4 regions of the Streptomyces bikiniensis genome follow, and region 4 is predicted to be linked to each of the others. Evidence: riboswitches for the same ligand, from Rfam matches in the RefSeq annotation. Region 4 holds a riboswitch; each other region holds the start of a gene.

Region 1 (5,257 bases), on a different contig from region 4:
CGGCGGGGAGATCACCGCGCTCATGGGCCGCAACGGCTCCGGCAAGTCCTCCCTGCTCTGGGCGCTCCAGGGCTCCGGCCCCCGCAAGGCCGGTTCGGTCTCCGTAGGGGAGTCCGACGGCCCGGGGACGCGAGATCCCCGGAAGGTCTCGGCGACCGAGGCCCGCCGCCTCGTCGGCCTGGTGCCGCAGACGCCCACCGACCTGCTCTATCTGGAGAGCGTCAAGCAGGAACTCGACCAGGCCGACTCCGAGTCCGAAGTACGGGCCGACGGCATCCCGGCCCGCGCCCTGCTCGACCGGCTCGCGCCCGGCATCCCCGACACCACCCACCCCCGCGATCTGTCCGAGGGCCAGAAACTCGCCCTCGTCCTCGCGATCCAACTCGCCGCCGCCCCCCGGGTCGTGCTCCTCGACGAGCCCACGCGCGGGCTCGACTACCGGGCCAAGGGCGAACTGATCGGGATCGTCGACGGCCTCGCGGCAGAGGGCCGCACCGTCGTCATCTCCACCCACGACGTCGAGTTCGTCGCCCGTGCCGCCGACCGGGTCGTCGTCATGGCCGAGGGGGACGTCGTCGCCGACGGACCCACCACCGAGGTCATCGTCGCCTCCCCCGTCTTCGCCCCGCAGACCGCGAAGATCCTCGCTCCCCTGCCCTACCTCACCGTGGACCAACTGGCCTCGGTACTCGACGTCCACGGAACGGACCCGAGCGCGTGAGCACCTCCCCCGCGGCCATCCGCATCCGCCCCCGAGCCGCGCTCGTCATCGCCATGGCGGCCTTCCTCGGCGTCGTCGCGTTCTTCTGGCCGTTCCTCGTCGCGCCCGGCAAGTTCGGCTCGAACTACGCCCCGCCCCTGATCTTCGGCGTGCTGCTCGTCATCGTGCTCTGCGTGGTGATCTCCGAGATAGCCGAGGGCGGCATCAACTCCAAGGCCCTGGCCATGCTGGGCGTCCTGTCCGCCGTCAACGCCGCCATCCGCCCCCTCGGCGCGGGGACCGCCGGCATCGAGACGGTCTTCTTCATCCTCGTGCTCGCGGGCCGGGTCTACGGTCCCGGCTTCGGGTTCACCCTGGGCTGCACCTCGCTCTTCGCCTCGGCGCTCATCACCGGCGGCGTCGGCCCCTGGATGCCGTACCAGATGTTCGGCTGCGCCTTCGTCGGCATGCTCGCCGGGTTCCTGCCGAAGGCCACCGGCCGTCGGGAGGTGGCCCTCCTGGCGGTGTACGGCTCGCTCTCCGGCTATCTGTTCGGCTTCCTGCTCAACCTCTCCTTCTGGCCCTTCTCCCTGGACCCGAACAGTTCCATCGCCTACCTCCCGGGACTCCCGTTCACCGAGCAGTTCCAGCGGTACCTCGCCTTCGACCTGGCGACCTCGCTCGGCTGGGACACCGGACGCGCCGTCACCAACCTCGTCGCCATCACCCTGGCCGGCCCCGCCGTCCTCACCGTCTTCCGCCGCGCCGCCCGCAAAGCCCGCTTCCAGGCCCCGATCCGCTTCGCGGGCCGGGACACGAGCCCGGACGGCACCGCCGGATGAACCACGCACCGACCACGCATTCCTTACCGAAGGGAACCTCATGCGCACCACCCTGCTCCGCCGCGCCGCCGTCACCACCACGGCCCTCGGTCTCGCCCTGACCACCGCGCCCGCGGTCGCGCAGGCCGGGACCACGGCCTCGTTCACGAACGCGCCGGTGAGAGTGACCGTCACCGTCCAGGGCCCCGACGGACTGCTCTTCCAGAAGAAGGTCTTCACCTGGGGCCACGACGTCACGACCACCACCGGCGGCACCCACAAGTGCGACGGCACCAACGGCAGCGCGCACGCCACGAAGGTCCCGACCCCGACGGCCGCCCTCGATCACGCGGCCAAGCGCAACGGCTTCACGTGGGACGGGACCTGGTACGCGTCGTTCGACGACTTCTCCGTCGACACGGTCAAGGGCGTCAGCGGCGGCGGCTCGGCGTACTGGAGCATCTCGGTGAACGGCACCCCGACCCCCGTCGGCGGCTGCCAGTTCGAGATAGAGAACGGCGACCAGGTCGCCTTCACCTGGACCTCGTTCTGACGGTCGGCGTTCTCAGGGCGGGCGACCCGGACCTCCCGTGTCCGGGCCGCCCGTGCCCTCCCGTTCGGGACACCAGGCGGGCCTGAGGCGGTGTCCGACGCTGTGAACTGCGGCGTCGCGAGCGCAATGTGGCGTGTACCGCACGTATCGAGCTGGCCGAAATTGCTTTCACCTGCATAGGATTCGGCCGTTCCGCTTGATGGCGGACGCACAACTGAATGCGTACGCGAGGGAGGGAAGCCGGTGCGAGTCCGGCGCTGACCTGCAACCGTGAGCGGTGGAGCACTCCTTGCCGCGAGCCGGATCACTCTCTCGTGTCCGTGTACTGCTTCTCACTGTCATGGTCTGCAGCGTGGAGCCCGGTCACCGCCTCCCGGGCCCTGGTGTGTTCGCCCCACGAACACGCTTCAGGGCTCCTTCCGCGTCGTCGGCGTTCCGGGGGACATGGTGCGGGCCCCTTGTCGAAGGGATCTGCGCCATGCTCGGCGTCAGACCACAGGTCAAGCTCGTCGCCGCGCTGGCCGCCGGCGGCTGTGTACTCGCCGCGGGCCTGGTCACCCTCAGCTCCAGCGCCGCCGCCGCGCCGCGACACGACCCCGCCGTGGCCGCCGCCCGATGGCAGGCCGGTGAGCTCGACAACGGTGCGATACCCGGCTTCGCCCCCGGCATGTACGACTGGGGCCTGACGATCGACACCCTCATCGCCCTGAAGGCGACGGGCACGGACGAGGCGTCGGCCGACAAGGTCGTGGACACGCTGAAGGCACACGTCCGTGACTACAACAGCTTCGACGCCTGGGGCGAGCCCGGTCAGCGGGTGGCCGGTGCCACCGCCAAGCTGCTCTATGCGGCCGTGGTCGCGGGGGAGGACCCCGCCGAGTTCGGTGCGTACGACCTGCGGCAGGAGACGCTCGACCTGATCGCCGGACCTTCCGCGGGGCTGGAGGAGGGCCGGGTGAAGGACAAGGTCGTCGGGGGCCGCGACGACAGCAACACCTTCGGTCAGTCCCTGGCCGTGCTCGGACTCGCGCGCAGCGGTGACGTGCCGCAGAGCGCCGTCGACTTCCTCATCGACCAGCAGTGCGCGGCGGGCGGCTTCCGCCTCTTCCCGTTCGACCTCGACAGCGGCGACACCACGGTGACCGGAGACTGCGACGCCCAGGGGGCGACCGTGGTACTGGACCCGGACTCCACGGCCATGGCCGTGCAGGCGCTGCTGGCCGCGGCCGAGGACGGTGCGGTGGGTGCCGCCGAGGCCGCCGGGAAGGGCGGCGACTGGCTGGCGAAGACCCAGCAGGCCGACGGCTCGCTGACCGGATCCGGCCCCACCAGCGACGCCAACGCGAACAGCACGGGCCTCGGCGGCCAGGCGCTGGCGGCGACGGGACACCAGGCGGAGGCCGACAAGGCGGCGGACTGGGTGGAGGCCCGGCAGATCAGCGCGTCGAACGGAGGAGCCGCTGCGGCGGAGAGCGGCGCCATCGCGTACAACGACGCGGCACTGGCCGACGCGAAGGCCGCCGGCATCGGCGAGTTCCGCGACCAGTGGCGCCGCGCCACGCCGCAGGCCGTGCTCGCGCTCGCGCAGGTTCCCCTGGGGAGGATCGGCCTGACCGAGCCCGGCCCCGGCCCGGACCCGACCGACGACCCGACCGGGACCCCGTCGGGCGACCCCAGCGACACCCCGACCGGCGACCCGTCGGGAGACCCCAGCGGTACCCCGTCGGACGACCCCGGCGACACCCCGACCGGCGACCCGACCGCCGACCCCAGCGGTACCCCGTCGGACGACCCGACCGATCACCCGTCGGACGATCCCGGCGCGACCGCGTCGCCCGACGGCACCGGCAGTCCGACGCCCACCGCAGCCGCGAACCCGAACACGGCCACGCCTCAGGGCGGCAGCGGCGGCGTGCTGGCCGCCACCGGCACCAGCGCCCTGGCACTCGCCGGCGTCGCGGCGGGACTCGCCGCGGCCGGCTACGCCGCGGTCCGCACCGCCAGGCGCCGCGGCGAGAGGGCGCGGGCATGAGCACCACCGCGCCGGTACGGCGCGGCATCCGTGCGGAGCGGCCCGCCCCGGCCCTCGGCACGGCCTGACTCGGCTCGGCCACCGGGGCCGCCGCCCGAACACTGCGCCCGCACTCGGCCGCGACTCCTACGCGCGGCCTCGAACAGAAGGAACGACACATGACCAGATCCACCTACAGCCACGCGGTACGCGCGCTGCGCGCCGCCGTGCTGTCCCTCGCGCTGGTCCTGGGCCTGACGGGCCTCGGCCTGGCGTCCGCCCCCGAGGCCACCGCCCTGAACGGCAAGGGGACGGCCGGCTACTGCCCGAACAGCAGCGGCGTGACCGTGGTCGTCGACTTCCAGGAGCTCGGCGGCGGCACCGTCGTCCGCTGCGCCCCCGGCGACCAGGCCACCGGCCTCGCCGCGCTGGAGAACGCCGGATTCGACGTCACCGGGACCCAGCGCTGGGGCAAGGCCTTCGTCTGCCGCATCGAGGGCAAGCCCACCGCCGCCACCGAGTCCTGTGTGAACACTCCCCCGGCCTCGGCGTACTGGTCGTACTGGCACGCCCCCAACGGCGGCAGCTGGACCTACAGCACGTCCGGCGCCTCGGGCCGCAAGCCGGCCCAGGGCAGCTTCGAGGGCTGGTCGTTCTCGCTGAACAAGACCGCGAGCACCAACCCGAAGCCGCGCGTGGCTCCCGTACGTCCGTAACCGGACCCACTTCCTCACGCATGTCACACCCCGCCCGCGATCCTGCCGAAACCGGCCCGGACCGCGGGCGGGGCCGTTTCCGCGAACGTTTCACTCTTTCCGGCGCACGCCTCGCACAGGGAACTCACGCATCGCGTTGTCCGTATTCTGATATGTCGCCGCCACGCGACCGACTGGCGGCCGACGCGGGGAGGCGGCATGAACAGGCACGTTCGACACCTGGTTCTGGACGGGGAGCGGGTGGTCGTCCTCTCGCCGAGCGAGTTCGACAAGCTGCTGGCGAGTCGCCGCCAGCTGGGTGGGCAGGCGTCGCGTGTCCGCGCGCTGCGGAGCGGGCTGCGGGAGCTCGTCGACCGGCTGGAGTCCCTGGAGAAGCGGCTGGCCTCGGCCGACCCTGCTGACACACGGGGGCTCGCCTCCGAACTCGGCGCGTGTCTTCGTCACGCCCGGAAGATG
Region 2 (5,257 bases), on a different contig from region 4:
GGACGGTGACGGCGATCCGGCCGCCCGGCTTGAGGACGCGGACCATCTCGGCGAGGACGCCCTTGTCGTCCGGGATGTGCTCCATGACCTCGGAGATGATGACGACGTCGAAGGACTCGTCGGGAAAGGGCAGGTTGAGGGCGTCGCCCTCCATCGCGGTGGCGGTCGCGCCGGCGGGGGCCTCCCCGGCCTCCTCCATGGCCGCGAACCACTTGGCGACCTCGCGGATCTCCTCGGCGTTCCGGTCGAGGGCCACGACCCGGGCGCCGCGCCGGTAGCACTCGAAGGCGTGCCGGCCCGCACCGCAGCCCAGATCGAGCACGCGGTCGCCGGGGGCGAGCGGGAAGCGGGTGAAGTCGACGGTCAGCACGAGGGCCTGCCTTCGCGGTCGGGACGGGGGCGGTGCGGGTGGGGGTCGTTCGGGTGGTGCGGGCGGGGGTTCCCCGGGTCGTGCGGGTGCGCGGTCCCGGTCACCGGCGGGGGCCTGGCGAGGCGGCGCCCCGGCGGGCGATCGCCTCGCGGTACAGCTCGGCCGTGCCCTGGGCCGCGCGGGCCCAGGTGAAGCGGTCGAGGACCCGGGCGCGTCCGGCGGCGCCGAGCCGGGCGCGCAGCTCGGGGTCGCCGAGGACCCGGCCGAGGGCGGCGGCGAGGGCGCCCGCGTCGCCGGGCGGCACCGCGAGGCAGGTCTCGCCGTCCGGGCCCGCGACCTCGGGGATCGCGCCGCCGGTGGTGGCGACGAGCGGGGTGCCGGTGGCCATGGCCTCGGCGGCGGGCAGCGAGAACCCCTCGTACAGCGAGGGCACGCAGGAGACCTGGGCGGAGCGGACGAGGTCGACGAGCTCGGCGTCGGTGATGCCCTTCACGAACTCGACGGCGCCTTCGAGGCCGTACCGCTCGATGGCCCGGGCGACCGGGCCGTCCTCGGCCCGCTTGCCGACGACGACGAGGTGCGCGTCGGGGTTCTCGGTGCGGAGCTTGGCGAGCGCCTCGATCAGGTGGACCAGGCCCTTGAGGGGGACGTCGGCGCTGGAGGTGGTGACGATCCGGCCGGGGACCTCGGCGACCGAGGGGTCCGGGGACCAGAGGTCGGTGTCGGCGCCGATGTGGACGACCCGGATGCGGTCCTCGCGTACGCCGAGGTGCTCGACGATCTCCTGGCGGGAGGTGCCGGAGACGGTGAGCACGGACGGCAGGCGGCGGGCGACCCGCTTCTGCATGGTGGTGAAGGCGTACCAGCGGCGGACCGAGAGGCGGCGCTTCCAGCCGTCGGCGGCGGCGAGTTCGAGGCCGCGGTCGACGGTGATGGGGTGGTGGATCGTGGTGACCAGGGGGGCGCCGAGCGCGCGGGGGCCGCCGAGGAGTCCGTACCCGAGGGTCTGGTTGTCGTGGACGACGTCGAAGTCGCCGCGGCGGGCGGCGAGCATGCGGCGGGCCCGCAGGGAGAAGGTGAGCGGCTCGGGGAAGCCGCCGGTCCACATGGTGGCGACTTCGAGGGCGTCGATCCAGTCGCGGTACTCGTCGCGCTTCGGGGTCCGGAAGGGGTCCGGGGACCGGTAGAGGTCGAGGCTGGCGATCTCGGTGAGCGGCACGCCCTCGTCGAGGGTCGGGTACGGCTGGGAGCCGATGACCTCGACGGTGTGGCCGAGGCGGGCCAGTTCGCGGGAGAGGTGCCGGACGTAGACGCCCTGGCCTCCGCAGAAGGGGTTCCCCTTGTACGTGAGGAGAGCGATCCGCAACGTGGGGGTCCCCCCTGTTCGAGCACGGTCGAGAACTCGGGGGATGTCACCGGGGTCGGTGACGCCCTGTCGGGGGCCTGCCTCTACGGCCTCGGCGGTCATGCGCGGCCCCCTTCGAGCGTGCGTTTCGCCGGAGCGTAACCGCTGGCGTTAATCTAGAACAAGTTACAGACTCGCCCGTCGACCGGCCGTTCCCGGCCGCCGCCCGACCCTTGCCGGGCCGTCGTCCGATCCTTGCCGGGCCGTCGTCCGGCCGTCCGGGAAGGACAGAATCTACCGGCAGGTAGCGCCGCGGTGAGATCCGGAGCGGGTGATTCGCGCCACGGCGGCGGCGCCGCCATACTGTCGCTCCCCACCGCACGGAACGGGACCCCATGACCGCAGAGAACAGAGCGGAGCACGGCACAGGCCACGCCCTCGGCCACGGCACCGCCGTACCCCTCACGGAGCGCCAGGAGGCGCGGCGGCGGCGCATCCTGGACGCCAGCACGCGGCTCGCCTCGCGGGGCGGGTTCGACGCCGTGCAGATGCGGGAGGTGGCCGAGGAGGCGGGCGTGGCCCTGGGCACGCTGTACCGCTACTTCCCGTCCAAGATCCACCTGCTCGTCGCGGTGATGCAGGACCAGCTCCGGCACCTGCACACCACGCTGCGGAAGCGGCCCCCGGCGGGCGCGGACCCGGCGGAGCGGGTCGCGGAGACCCTGATGCGGGCCTTCCGGGCGCTCCAGCGGGAACCGCAGCTGGCCGACGCGATGGTGCGGGCGCTGATCTTCGCGGACCGGGGGGCGAGCGCCGAGGTGGACGAGGTCTCCCGGCTGACGACCGCGATCATCCTGGACGCGATGGGGACCGGACAGCCGACGCCGGAGCGGCTGTCGGCGGTCCGGGTGATCGAGCACACCTGGCACTCGGCCCTGATCACCTGGCTGTCGGGGCGGTCCTCGATCGCCCAGGTGAAGGTCGACATCGAGACGGTGTGCCGGCTGATCGGGGGTTCGGCCTGATCGGGACCCTGGTCTGATCCGGCTTCGGCTACTGCCCGTCGGTCCCACCCTCGGGGATCCGGACGCGGGAGCGGATCTCGTCGACGCAGGCCTTGTCGGCGGCCGACACGCTGATCTGTCCCGTGTCGAAGCCCCGGAACTCCGCCGTCAGGGTCCAGCCCCGCTTCGTGAAGATCTTCTGGGCGATCCGGACCGTCCCGTTCTCGTCCTTGCGCTCGGGCGCCTCCCCCGACGGCTGCCAGCCGCGTTCGCGCAGCTCGCCGACCACCGCCTCGTACCGGCCGAAGTCGACCTTCTCGTCCTCCGTCCCGTAACCGTGGTAACCGGCCCCGCACCGGGCCGCGGTCATCTTCGCCCAGTCCGGATCGTCGGCCGGGGCCCCCGCGTCCGCGGCCGCCGCCTCGATGTCCGCCTGGGCCGAGGCCTTCGTGACCGGACCGGTGTCCTCGGCCCGGGGCGTCGCCGAGGGGGCGGCGGACGCCCCGCCCCGCTTCCCCCCGCCGTCCGTCCCGCCGTCGCCCGTGCCGCAGCCCGCGGCGCCGAGCACCACGGCCATGACCACGGCCGCCCGGACCGCCGTCCCCTTGCGCATCCTCTTCCCCACCCCTTGTCCCCCACCCCTGTCGATCGCCACCGGACGGTGATCGTCCGGCGGCGGTCGCAGGAGTTTCGCACAGGGCCGGACGTGACGGCCCGTCCGTTTCCGCGGGCCGGTGCGAGGCCGCTCACACCCACCGTGAGCAGCGCGTACGGGCCGGTACAGTAAGCGGGTCGTCATCATGCCCGTACGGGGGGAAACCGGTGGAAATCCGGTACTGACCCGCAGCCGTTAACCGCCTTGGGGTGGTAAGTCGGAATGCCCCGGACGGGACGTGACCGCCGGCACCGTCGAGGAATACGGAGCCGGAGCCCGGTGCCCGAGGCGTGCCGTGCCCGGCCGCAGGAGAGGGCCCCATGAACACCGTCCGCCGCGCCGCCGCCACCGCGCTCGCCGCCGTCGCCGTACTCGGCACCGGAGCAGCCGGGCCGGCCACCGCCGCCCCCTCCCCGACCCCTTCCGCCGGGAAGCTCCCGGCCGGTCTGTACGGCACGAAGGACCCGACGTACGACGGCGTCTGGCGCCAGTCGCTCTCCTTCCTCGCCCAGCGCGCCACCGGCTACCAGCCCGCCGACCAGGCCGTGGAGTGGCTGCTCGGCCAGCAGTGCGAGGACGGCGCCTTCCCCTCCTACCGCGCGGACGCCGCGAAGCCCTGCGACGCGAAGACGATGCGGGATACCAACGCCACCGCCGCCGCCGTCCAGGCGCTCGCCGCCGTCCGCCGCCAGAGCGCCGCCCCCGGGAAGGCCGACCAGGCCGTCAAGGCCGGGTCCGACTGGCTGAAGTCCGTGCAGAACAAGGACGGCGGCTGGGGCTACGGCGCGGGCGGCGCCAGCGACGCCAACTCGACCTCCGTCGTCGTCGGCGCGCTCGCCGCGACCGGCGTGCGCCCCGGCGAGTTCACCTCCGCCGAGGGCCGCTCCCCCTACGACGCGCTCCTCACCTTCGCCCTGCCCTGCTCGGACGAGGAGGGCCCCGGCGCCTTCGCGTACCAGCCGGACAAGGCCGGGAAGCTGTTCGCCAACGCCGACGCCACCGCCGCCGCGACCCTCGCCGGGCTCGGCAAGAGCATGGTCGCCACCAAGGCCTCCCCCGAGCAGGCCCCCACCTGCACCGACCTGCCGAAGCCGACCCCCGAGCGGGTCGCCCTGAACGGCGCCTCCTACCTGGCGAAGACGCTCGCGACGACCCACCACCTCGTCCAGCCGCCGATGCCGGGCGCCGCCGACACCACCGAGCAGCCCGACTTCGGCAACACCGCCGACGCCGTCGTCGCGCTCTCCGCCGCCGGCGCCTCCAAGGAGGCCATGCCCGCCCTGGAGTGGCTGGAGAAGAACTCCGCCGCCTGGGCGAAGGAGAGCGGCCCGGCCGCCTACGCCCAGCTGATCCTGGCCGCCCGCGCGACGGAGACCGACCCGCGCAAGTTCGGCTCGGTCGACCTGGTCGAACGGCTCAACGCCGCCGGGCCCGCGCCCAAGAGCCCCGACACCTCCGCCTCCGACTCCTCCACCGCCGACGAGGAGGACTCCGGCTTCGACCTCTGGTGGATCATCGGCATCGGCACGGTCGTCGGCGTCGGCATCGGCTTCCTCCTGAGCGGCCGCAAGAAGTGACCGCCACCGCCGTCGGGACCCCCACGGCCAGGACCACCGCCAGGGTCGCGGGCGCCGCGGCCGGGGCGCTGCTGACCCTCGCCGGGGTCGCGGCCGCCCCGGCGCACGCCGCCGGCTACCGCTACTGGTCGTACTGGGAGAGCGACGGCGGCAAGCCCTGGGCGTACGCCACGCAGGGCCCGGCGACCGCCCGGCCCGCCGACGGCGACGCGGTCGGCTTCCGCTTCGCGGTCAGCAAGGAGGCCGACGACACCGCCAGACCCACCGCCGCCCCGGACTTCGCCCGGATCTGCGGGGGCGTGGCGG
Region 3 (5,257 bases), on a different contig from region 4:
AAGGCGGGCGAGGCCTTCGCGCAGACCAACCCGGCGACCGACAAGCCGCGCGGCGCGCTCGTCCCCGGCGAGGCCGGGCAGTGGACGTACGCGACGCTCGCGCTCGGCTCCGCGCTCGCGCTCTTCATGTACCCGCACTCCATCACGGCGACCCTGTCGTCCCGGAGCCGCGAGGTCATCCGCCGCAACACCACGATCCTGCCGCTGTACTCGCTGATGCTGGGCCTGCTGGCGCTACTGGGCTTCATGGCGATCGCCGCCGGGATCCAGGTGAAGAACGGCCAGCTCGCCATCCCGCAGCTCTTCGAGACCATGTTCCCCGACTGGTTCGCGGGCGTCGCGTTCGCCGCGATCGGCATCGGCGCGCTCGTCCCGGCCGCGATCATGTCCATCGCCGCCGCCAACCTCTTCACGAGGAACATCTACAAGGACTTCATCAGGAAGGACGCGACCCCGGCGCAGGAGACCAAGGTCTCCAAGATCGTCTCGCTCCTGGTGAAGGTCGGCGCGCTCGCCTTCGTCCTCACCATGGACAAGACGGTCGCGATCAACTTCCAGCTCCTCGGCGGCATCTGGATCCTGCAGACCTTCCCGGCCCTGGTCGGCGGCCTGTTCACCCGCTGGTTCCACCGCTGGGCGCTGCTCGCAGGCTGGGCCGTCGGCATGGTGTACGGCACGGTCGCCGCGTACGGCGTCGCCAGTCCGACCCAGAAGCACTTCGGCGGCTCCTCCGCCGAGATCCCGGGCATCGGCGAGATCGGCTACATCGGTCTCACCGCCTTCGTCCTCAACGTCCTGGTCACCGTGGTCCTCACCTTCGTCCTCAAGGCCGTCAAGGCCCCCGAGGGCGTCGACGAGACCTCTCCGTCGGACTACACGGCCGACGCCGGCGACCCGGGCGTCCAGGTCGAGATGGAGAAGGCCACCGCGCCCACGCACTGACGCCACCGGCACGGAAGGGGCCCGGGACCTCCGCGAGGAGGCCCCGGGCCCCGGCGCGTTCCCGGCGGGCACACTTCCCCCATGGACTTCACGATCAGGGCGGTACGGCCCGGGGAGTACGAAGTGCTCGGCGAGCTCACCGGACGCGCCTATCTGGACGACGGGCTGCTGGCGTACGGGACGGAGGACTCCTATCTGGAGGTGCTGCGGGACACGGCGCGGCGGGCCCGCGAGAGCGAGGTCCTCGTCGCGGAGGACGCCCGGGACGCGGCGGGCCGGATCGTCGGCGGCGTGACCTTCGCCCGGGGCGGCACCCCGTGGGCCGACATCGCCGTGCCCGGCGAGGCCGAGTTCCGGATGCTCGCGGTCGCCCGGGAGGCCCGGGGCCGGGGCATCGGGGAGGCGCTCGTACGGGCCTGCGTCGACCGGGCGCGGGCCCTGCCGGGGTGCGCCCGGATCGTGCTCTCGACGGGCGCCGGGATGGTCGCGGCGCACCGGATCTACGAGCGGACGGGCTTCGTCCGCACCCAGCACCGGGACTGGGAGCCGATCCCCGATCACTCTCTGCGCACCTACTCCCTGGACTTCTGAGCCCAAGTCCCGTCCAGGGGACGACACAACATGTGGGGGGTGCCACGAGCGGCGCCCCCCACATGTATGCTCGTCCTCGCTGTCGACGCAGGGGAATCCGGCGCGAATCCGGAACTGTCCCGCAACGGTGTACTTCGTGCGGTTTCGTCCGAGGTGAGTCCGAGCACCTGCCGACAGCGCGCCCGGTCCTTCCGTTCCGGGTGCCACAGACGTCCGGGCCTCGCGGAGTGGGCCGGTGGACGCGGTGCGTCGTGCGTGGACGCCCGCCCGTCCGCCTGTCCCCGCCGAGGCCCCGAGCCGAGCGAGGGAGAGCCCCCACGTGACCATCGCGCCCGCCGATCCGGCTTCGGCCGAGGCTTCCGCGGTCGAGAGCGACGGCCCCGGGACCGTACTGCTGCGGACCCTGACCGACCTCACCGCCGATCTCCCCGACACCGACCCCGGCCGGGTCGCCGCCGCCGCGCTCCGCGGCCGCAGCGCCGCCGCGGACGAGGCGGAGCTGCGCGAGCTGGCCACCGAGGCGGCCGCCGGCCTGATCGCCGAGGACCCGGCGTACTCCCGGCTCGCCGCCCGGCTCCTCACGATCACCATCGCGGACGAGGCCGCCTCCCAGGGCTCGGTGAACTTCTCCTCCTCGGTGGCCGTCGGCCACCGCGAGGGCCTGATCGCCGACCGCACCGCCGAGTTCGTGGCGCTGCACGCCGACCGCCTCGACGCCGTGATCGACCGCGCCGGCGACGACCGCTTCGGCTACTTCGGCCTGCGCACCCTCTACTCGCGCTACCTGCTGCGCCACCCGATCACCCGCAAGGTGATCGAGACCCCGCAGCACTTCATGCTGCGCGTCGCCTGCGGCCTGGCCGAGGACGAGAGCGTCCGCGCGCTCGACGAGGTGGCCGCGCTGTACGGCCTGATGAGCCGGCTGGACTACCTGCCGTCCTCCCCCACGCTCTTCAACTCCGGCACCCGCCACCCGCAGATGTCCTCCTGCTACCTCCTGGACTCCCCGCAGGACGAGCTGGACTCCATCTACGACCGCTACCACCAGGTCGCGCGCCTCTCGAAGCACGCGGGCGGCATCGGCCTCTCGTACTCCCGCATCCGCGCCCGCGGTTCGCTGATCCGGGGCACCAACGGGCACTCCAACGGCATCGTGCCGTTCCTCAAGACCCTCGACGCCTCCGTCGCCGCCGTGAACCAGGGCGGCCGCCGCAAGGGCGCCGCCGCCGTCTACCTGGAGACCTGGCACGCGGACATCGAGGAGTTCCTGGAGCTCCGCGACAACACGGGCGAGGACCAGCGCCGCACGCACAACCTGAACCTGGCGCACTGGATCCCGGACGAGTTCATGCGCCGCGTGAACGCCAACGCCGAGTGGTCGCTGTTCTCCCCCTCGGACGTGCCCGAGCTGGTCGACCTGTGGGGCGAGGAGTTCGACGCCGCCTACCGCAGGGCCGAGGCGGCCGGCCTGGCCCGCAAGACGATGCCGGCCCGCGACCTGTACGGCCGGATGATGCGGACCCTGGCCCAGACCGGCAACGGCTGGATGACCTTTAAGGACGCCTCGAACCGTACGGCCAACCAGACCGCCGAGCCCGGCCACACCGTCCACTCCTCCAACCTCTGCACGGAGATCCTGGAGGTCACGGACGACGGCGAGACCGCGGTCTGCAACCTGGGCTCGGTCAACCTCGGCGCGTTCGTGGTCGGTTCGGACATCGACTGGGAGCGTCTGGACGCGACCGTCCGCACGGCCGTGACCTTCCTCGACCGGGTCGTGGACATCAACTTCTACCCGACCGAGCAGGCGGGCCGCTCCAACTCCCGCTGGCGTCCGGTCGGCCTGGGCGCCATGGGCCTCCAGGACGTCTTCTTCCAGCTGAAGCTGCCCTTCGACTCCCCCGAGGCGCAGGCGCTCTCCACCCGCATCGCCGAGCGGATCATGCTCGCCGCGTACGAGGCCTCCGCCGACCTGGCCGAGCGCAACGGCCCGCTGCCGGCCTGGGAGAAGACCCGCGCGGCCCGCGGCGTGCTGCACCCCGACCACTACGACGTCGAGCTGAACTGGCCGGAGCGCTGGACGGCGCTGCGCGAGCGGATCGCCGCCGTCGGCATGCGCAACAGCCTCCTCCTCGCCATCGCGCCGACCGCGACGATCGCCTCGATCGCCGGCGTGTACGAGTGCATCGAGCCGCAGGTCTCCAACCTGTTCAAGCGCGAGACGCTGTCGGGCGAGTTCCTCCAGGTCAACTCGTACCTGGTCGACGAGCTGAAGAAGCTCGGCGTGTGGGACGCGCAGACCCGCGAGGCGCTGCGCGACTCCAACGGCTCGGTGCAGGGCTTCACCTGGGTGCCGGCCGAGGTCCGCGCGCTGTACCGCACGGCCTGGGAGATCCCGCAGCGCGGCCTGATCGACATGGCCGCCGCCCGCACCCCGTTCCTGGACCAGTCGCAGTCGCTGAACCTGTTCCTGGAGACGCCCACCATCGGCAAGCTGTCGTCGATGTACGCGTACGCCTGGAAGCAGGGCCTCAAGACGACGTACTACCTGCGCTCCCGCCCGGCCACCCGGATCGCCCGCGCCGCCCAGGCGTCGACGGCCGCCGCCGCGCCCATCCCCGTCCAGCAGGTCGCCGACCCCGACGCGGTCGCCTGCTCCCTGGAAAACCCCGAATCCTGCGAGGCCTGCCAGTAATGTCCACCCCGAACACCGAGAAGAACCTGCTCGACCCGGGCTTCGAACTCACCCTCCGTCCCATGCGCTACCCGGACTTCTACGAGCGCTACCGGGACGCCATCAAGAACACCTGGACCGTCGAGGAGGTCGACCTCCACTCGGACGTCGCCGACCTCGCCAAGCTCACCCCCGGTGAGCAGCACATGATCGGCCGCCTGGTCGCCTTCTTCGCGACCGGCGACTCGATCGTGGCGAACAACCTGGTCCTGACGCTCTACAAGCACATCAACTCCCCCGAGGCGCGGCTCTACCTGAGCCGGCAGCTCTTCGAGGAGGCCGTGCACGTCCAGTTCTACCTGACGCTGCTCGACACCTACCTGCCCGACCCGGAGGACCGCGCCGCCGCGTTCGCCGCCGTCGAGAACATCCCCTCCATCCGCGAGAAGGCGCAGTTCTGCTTCCGCTGGATGGACTCGGTCGAGAAGATCGAGCGCCTGGAGACCCAGGCCGACCGGCGCCGCTTCCTGCTGAACCTGATCTGCTTCGCGGCGTGCATCGAGGGCCTGTTCTTCTACGGCGCCTTCGCCTACGTGTACTGGTTCCGGTCCCGGGGCCTGCTGCACGGTCTGGCGACCGGCACCAACTGGGTCTTCCGCGACGAGACGATGCACATGAACTTCGCCTTCGAGGTCGTGGACACCGTCCGCAAGGAGGAGCCCGAGCTCTTCGACGACGCGCTCCAGCAGCAGGTCACCGACATGCTGAAGGAGGCCGTCGAGGCGGAGCTCCAGTTCGGCCGCGACCTGTGCGGCGACGGCCTGCCGGGCATGAACACCGAGTCGATGCGCGAGTACCTCCAGTGCGTCGCCGACCAGCGCCTCCAGCGCCTCGGCTTCGCCCCGGTGTACGGCTCGGAGAACCCGTTCTCCTTCATGGAGCTCCAGGGCGTCCAGGAACTGACCAACTTCTTCGAGCGCCGCCCGTCCGCCTACCAGGTGGCGGTCGAGGGCTCGGTGGACCTGGACGAGGACTTCTAGTCCGTACGTC
Region 4 (5,257 bases):
CTCGTCCTCGGGCTCTTCTCCGCCCGCGACCTGGCGACCCCCGTCCGGCACCTGTCCGCCGGTCAGCGCCGCAAGCTGGAACTGGCCCGGCTCGTGACCTCGCCCGCCGACCTGCTCCTCCTCGACGAGCCCACCAACCACCTGGCCCCGGGCCTGGTGGAGGAGATCGAGGCGGCCCTGGCCGCGTACCGGGGCACGCTGGTCGTCGTCAGCCACGACCGGCGCCTGCGGGAGAACTTCCGGGGCCGCGTGCTCGAACTGGCCCCGGAGGCGGCCCTGATGTCCCAGGGCCCGTCCGGCGGATCAGGGTCACGGCCCCGGCCATGATCCGCCGGACATGCCCTAGGGCGTGTGTCGAAAGTCCCGCCTGCCCGGCGGCGCCCGGCACGCACTCCCCCGTAGCCCTTCGGGCACGGGGGTGCCCCCAGCCGCGTTGTCGGGATCAGGGGTTGGCCTCCTTCAGGAAGGCCTGGTTCTCCGGGTCGAGGACGTACTCCTGCGTCAGCTTGTCGTACATCCAGTCCGCGACCACGCCCGTCGTGGCGTCGTACCCGAAGAGGTAGTCGACGGTCGCCGCCAGCTCGAACGCGCCCTTGTAGCCGTGGCGGCGCATCGCCTCGATCCAGCGCGGGTTGACCACGCGGGCCCGGAAGACGCGGGAGGTCTCCTCGACCAGGGTGCGGGTGCGGACGGTCTCCGGGCGGGTCGAGTCGCCGATGTACGCCTCGGGGGCCGTGCCCTTGAGCGCGCGGACGGTCGCCACCATGCCGCCGTGGTACTGGAAGTAGTCGTCCGAGTCCGCGATGTCGTGCTCGCGGGTGTCCGTGTTCTTCGCGGCCACCGCGATCCGCTTGTACGCGGTCTCCATCTCGGCCCGCGCCGGGCGCCCTTCGAGCCCGCGCCCGTACGCGTAACCGCCCCACACCGTGTACACCTCGGCGAGGTCGGCGTCCGTGCGCCAGTCGCGGGAGTCGATCAGCTGGAGGATGCCCGCGCCGTACGTCCCCGGCCGCGAGCCGAAGATCCGGGTGGTGGCGCGCCGCTCGTCGCCGTGCTCGGCCAGGTCGGCCTGCGCGTGCGCCCGTACGTAGTTGTCCTCGGCGGACTCGTCCTCCAGGCCCGCCACCAGCCGTACGGCGTCGTCCAGGAGGCCGATGACGTGCGGGAACGCGTCGCGGAAGAAGCCCGAGATGCGCAGGGTGACGTCGACGCGCGGGCGGCCGAGCTCCGCGAGCGGGATCGGCTCCAGGCCGTTCACGCGGCGCGAGGCCTCGTCCCACAGCGGGCGGACGCCGAGCAGGGCGAGGGCTTCGGCGACGTCGTCGCCGGCGGTGCGCATCGCGCTCGTGCCCCACAGGGAGAGGCCCACGGAGGTCGGCCAGTCGCCGTTGTCGGTGCGGTAGCGCTCCAGGAGCGAGTCCGCGAGCGCCTGGCCGGTCTCCCAGGCGAGCCGGGAGGGGACGGCCTTCGGGTCGACGGAGTAGAAGTTGCGGCCGGTCGGCAGGACGTTGACCAGGCCCCGGAGCGGGGAACCGGACGGGCCCGCCGGGACGAAGCCGCCGTTCAGCGCGTGCACGGCGTGCGCCAGCTCGTCGGTGGTGGCGGCCAGGCGCGGCACGACCTGCTCGGCGGCGAACCGCAGCACGGCCCGCACGTCGGGGCCGTGGTCGGCCGCGACCGACCCGACCGCCTCCACCGCCCAGTCCGCCGCCTCCATCGCCTCGACCAGCTCGCGCGCCTTCGCCTCCGCCTCGTCGGCGGTGGTGCGGGTCGCGGCCGACTCGTCCAGGCCCAGGGCCTCGCGCAGACCGGGCAGGGCCTGCGTGCCGCCCCAGATCTGGCGGGCGCGCAGGATGGAGAGGACCAGGTTGACCCGGGCCCCGCCGGCCGGGGCGCCGCCGAGGACGTGCAGGCCGTCGCGGATCTGGGCGTCCTTGACCTCGCACAGCCAGCCGTCGACGTGCAGCAGGAAGTCGTCGAACCCGTCGTCCTCCGGGCGCTCTTCGAGCCCCAGATCGTGGTCGAGCTTGGCGGCCTGGATCAGGGTCCAGATCTGGGCGCGGATCGCGGGCAGCTTCGCCGGGTCCATGGAGGAGATCTGCGCGTACTCGTCGAGCAGCTGCTCCAGGCGCGCGATGTCGCCGTACGAGTCGGCGCGGGCCATCGGCGGCACCAGGTGGTCGACCAGGGTGGCGTGCACGCGCCGCTTGGCCTGGGTGCCCTCGCCCGGGTCGTTGACCAGGAACGGGTAGACCAGCGGGAGGTCGCCGAGGGCCGCGTCCGGGCCGCAGGCGGCGGACAGGCCGGCGTTCTTGCCGGGCAGCCACTCCAGGTTGCCGTGCTTGCCCAGGTGGACCATGGCGTCGGCACCGAAGCCGCCGTCCTCGGCGCGGGCCGCGATCCAGCGGTAGGCCGCCAGGTAGTGGTGGGACGGCGGGAGGTCCGGGTCGTGGTAGATCGCGATCGGGTTCTCGCCGAAGCCGCGCGGCGGCTGGATGAGGACCAGCAGGTTCCCGCGCCGCAGGGCGGCGAGGACGATGTCGCCCTCCGGGTTCCGCGACCGGTCGAGGAACATCTCGCCGGGCGCCGGGCCCCAGTGCTCCTCGACCTGCGTCCGCAGCTCCTCGGGGAGGGTGGCGTACCAGCGCTTGTAGTCGGCGGCCGGGATGCGGACCGGGTTCCTGGCCAGCTGCTCCTCGGTCAGCCAGTCCTGGTCGTGGCCGCCGGCCTCGATGAGGGCGCGGATCAGCTCGTCGCCGTCGCCCGACACCAGGCCGGGCAGCTCCTCGACGGGCCCGAAGTCGTACCCCTCCTCGATCAGCCGGCGCAGGAGGGAGACGGCGGAGGCGGGGGTGTCGAGGCCGACGGCGTTGCCGATGCGGGAGTGCTTGGTGGGGTACGCGGAGAGGACGAGCGCCAGCCTCTTCTCGGCGTTCGGGATGTGCCGGAGGCGGGCGTGCCGCACGGCGATCCCGGCGACGCGGGCCGCGCGCTCGGCGTCCGCCACGTACGCGGGCAGGCCGTCCGCGTCGATCTCCTTGAAGGAGAACGGGACGGTGATCAGGCGCCCGTCGAACTCGGGGACGGCGACCTGGCCGGCGGCGTCCAGCGGGGACAGGCCCTCGTCGTTCTCCTCCCACGCGGACCGCGAACCGGTCAGGCAGAGGGCCTGGAGGATCGGCACGTCGAGCGCGGCGAGCGCGCCCGCGTCCCAGGCCTCCTCGTCGCCGCCGGCCTGCGCCTCGGCCGGCTTGGTGCCGCCCGCCGCGAGGACGGTGGTGACGAGGGCGTCGGCGGTGCGGAGGGTGTCGATCAGTTCCGGCTCGGGAGCGCGCAGGGAGGCCACGTACAGCGGGAGGGCCCGCGCGCCGGCGTCCTCGATCGCGTCGCACAGGGCGCCGACGAAGGCGGTGTTGCCGCTCATGTGGTGGGCGCGGTAGTAGAGCACGGCGATCGTCGGGCCGTCCCCGTCCCGCGCGGTCCGCTCCAGCGGGCCCCAGGTCGGGGCGGCGGCCGGGGCCTCGAAGCCGTGGCCGGTGAGCAGGACGGTGTCGGAGAGGAAGCGGGCCAGCTGCTCCAGGTTGGCGGGGCCGCCGTGCGCCAGGTAGGCGTGCGCCTCGGTGGCGACGCCGACGGGCACGGTGGACGCCTCCATCAGCTGCGCGTCGGGCGCCTGCTCGCCGCTGAGCACGACCACCGGCTTTCCGGCGGCGCGGATCGCGTCGAGCCCGTCCTGCCAGGAGCGGAGGCCGCCGAGGAGCCGGACGACGACGAGGTCGGCGCCGTCGAGGAGGGCGGGGAGGTCGGCGAGCGGGAGCCGGGACGGGTTGGCGAACCGGTACTCCACCGGGCCGCCGGCCGCACGGGCGCTGAGCAGGTCGGTGTCGGAGTGCGACAGCAGCAGGAGCATGGCGAGGCAGGCCCTTCCTCGGGGTTGTCCGCGCCCCGGGTGGTCGTGTGTGCGGCGGGAGTTCCTGACTCACCCGCCCGGGAGTGCCGGGCCGGCTCACAGTGGCGGGACCGCGCCGGAATCTCACCGGGCTTCCTCCCCGGGGTCCTGGGACCCCATGCCGACTCGCATCCTAGATCGTGGGCCGCGGGGGCTGGAGGGAGCGGGAGGGTCGGACGGATCACACCGGGCCCGAAGGGGCGGGCGCCCGGCTCGCGCGCCCTGCCCCCGGCGCTCCGAGTCGGGCCGGTCACACCCCGCCGACCGCCGGTTTCCCGTGGGTATGCTCGCCGCCATGCCGCCCGACCCGACCCCGGCCCCGACGCCCGCCCCCGGCGCACCCCGTGTGCGGGAGCGCGGCGACGCCTGCCCCGGGGCGCTGCGGCTGCACTCCGCCGACGACGGGCACCTGGCCCGACTGCGGCTCCCCGCAGGGCTCCTGACGTCGCGTCAGGTGGAGGTCCTGGCGGACGCAGCCGAGGCCCTGGGGGACGGGCGGATCAGCGTCACCTCGCGCGGCAACGCCGAGCTGCGCGGCCTGGCCGGCGGCTGCGGGGCGGAGCTCGCGGCGCTCCTCGCGGAGGCGGGCCTGCTGCCCTCCCCCACCCACGAGCGCGTCCGCAACATCGTGGCCTCCCCGGCCTCGGGCCTCGACGGACTCGGCGCCGCCGACGTGCAGTTGTGGGCCCGCGAGCTGGACGAACGGCTCTGCGCCGCGCCCTGGGCCGCCGCGCTCTCGGGCCGTTTCCTCTTCGTCCTGGACGACGGCCGCGGCGACGTCACCGGCCTCGGCGGGGATGTGACCTTGGTCGCAGCGGACCCCGGCACCGCGCTCCTGCACCTCGGCGGCCGGACCGTGCGCGTGGCCGCCGCCGACGCCCCCCGCGCCGCCCTCGCCGCCGCCCGCGCCTTCCTGACCGCCGCCCGCGGGGCCGGTACGGGCGCCTGGCGCGTCCGGGAGCTGCCGGAGGGCTCCGGGGTGGACGTACGGGCGGCGCTCACGACGGCCGGGATCGCGGCGGAGCCCGTACGGGAGGCCGTACGGAAGCCCGTAGAGGAGGCCGCCGTACGGAAGCCCGTGGAGGAGGCCGCCGTACGAGAGGACATACGGAAGCCCGTACAGGAGGCCGTACGGGAATCCGCCCCGCCCCACGGCGCTCCCCCCGCTCCCGGCCCCCTCGGGCCCGCCGCGTTCCACGTGCTCGCCCCCCTCGGCCGGCTCACCGCCGCGCAGCTGCGGGCCCTGCTGCCCGCCGACGAGGTACGGCTCACGCCCTGGCGCGGGGCCGTCGTCGTCGGCGCCGGGCC

The links. Region 4 has a riboswitch for cobalamin ahead of cobN (cobaltochelatase subunit CobN). Riboswitches for the same ligand answer to the same signal wherever they lie in the genome.
Region 1: it holds a riboswitch for cobalamin, as region 4 does, so the genes downstream of both, OO47_RS00130 (prenyltransferase/squalene oxidase repeat-containing protein) here and cobN (cobaltochelatase subunit CobN) in region 4, are expected to answer to the same signal.
Region 2: it holds a riboswitch for cobalamin, as region 4 does, so the genes downstream of both, OO47_RS10230 (prenyltransferase/squalene oxidase repeat-containing protein) here and cobN (cobaltochelatase subunit CobN) in region 4, are expected to answer to the same signal.
Region 3: it holds a riboswitch for cobalamin, as region 4 does, so the genes downstream of both, OO47_RS21710 (ribonucleoside-diphosphate reductase subunit alpha) here and cobN (cobaltochelatase subunit CobN) in region 4, are expected to answer to the same signal.

Annotation. Positions count from the first base shown of each region.
Region 1 covers NZ_JNXJ01000001.1:24,331-29,587, reverse strand. The annotation lists gene OO47_RS00145 (ABC transporter ATP-binding protein) at 1-721, shown strand, start outside; gene OO47_RS00140 (ECF transporter S component) at 718-1,542, shown strand; gene OO47_RS00135 (DUF4430 domain-containing protein) at 1,583-2,074, shown strand; cobalamin riboswitch at 2,245-2,456, shown strand; gene OO47_RS00130 (prenyltransferase/squalene oxidase repeat-containing protein) at 2,553-4,106, shown strand; gene OO47_RS00125 (hypothetical protein) at 4,265-4,801, shown strand; gene OO47_RS00120 (hypothetical protein) at 5,000-5,257, shown strand, end outside.
Region 2 covers NZ_JNXJ01000010.1:59,482-64,738, forward strand. The annotation lists gene OO47_RS10210 (class I SAM-dependent methyltransferase) at 1-370, opposite strand, end outside; gene OO47_RS10215 (glycosyltransferase family 4 protein) at 471-1,838, opposite strand; gene OO47_RS10220 (TetR family transcriptional regulator) at 2,111-2,740, shown strand; gene OO47_RS10225 (hypothetical protein) at 2,769-3,332, opposite strand; cobalamin riboswitch at 3,478-3,621, shown strand; gene OO47_RS10230 (prenyltransferase/squalene oxidase repeat-containing protein) at 3,695-4,951, shown strand; gene OO47_RS10235 (SCO2322 family protein) at 4,948-5,257, shown strand, end outside.
Region 3 covers NZ_JNXJ01000028.1:30,091-35,347, reverse strand. The annotation lists gene mctP (monocarboxylate uptake permease MctP) at 1-942, shown strand, start outside; gene OO47_RS21715 (GNAT family N-acetyltransferase) at 1,024-1,533, shown strand; adenosylcobalamin-variant (AdoCbl-variant) riboswitch at 1,613-1,710, shown strand; gene OO47_RS21710 (ribonucleoside-diphosphate reductase subunit alpha) at 1,853-4,228, shown strand; gene OO47_RS21705 (ribonucleotide-diphosphate reductase subunit beta) at 4,228-5,247, shown strand.
Region 4 covers NZ_JNXJ01000006.1:197,498-202,754, forward strand. The annotation lists gene abc-f (ribosomal protection-like ABC-F family protein) at 1-327, shown strand, start outside; gene cobN (cobaltochelatase subunit CobN) at 443-3,910, opposite strand; cobalamin riboswitch at 3,950-4,090, opposite strand; gene OO47_RS06260 (cobalamin biosynthesis protein CobG) at 4,245-5,257, shown strand, end outside.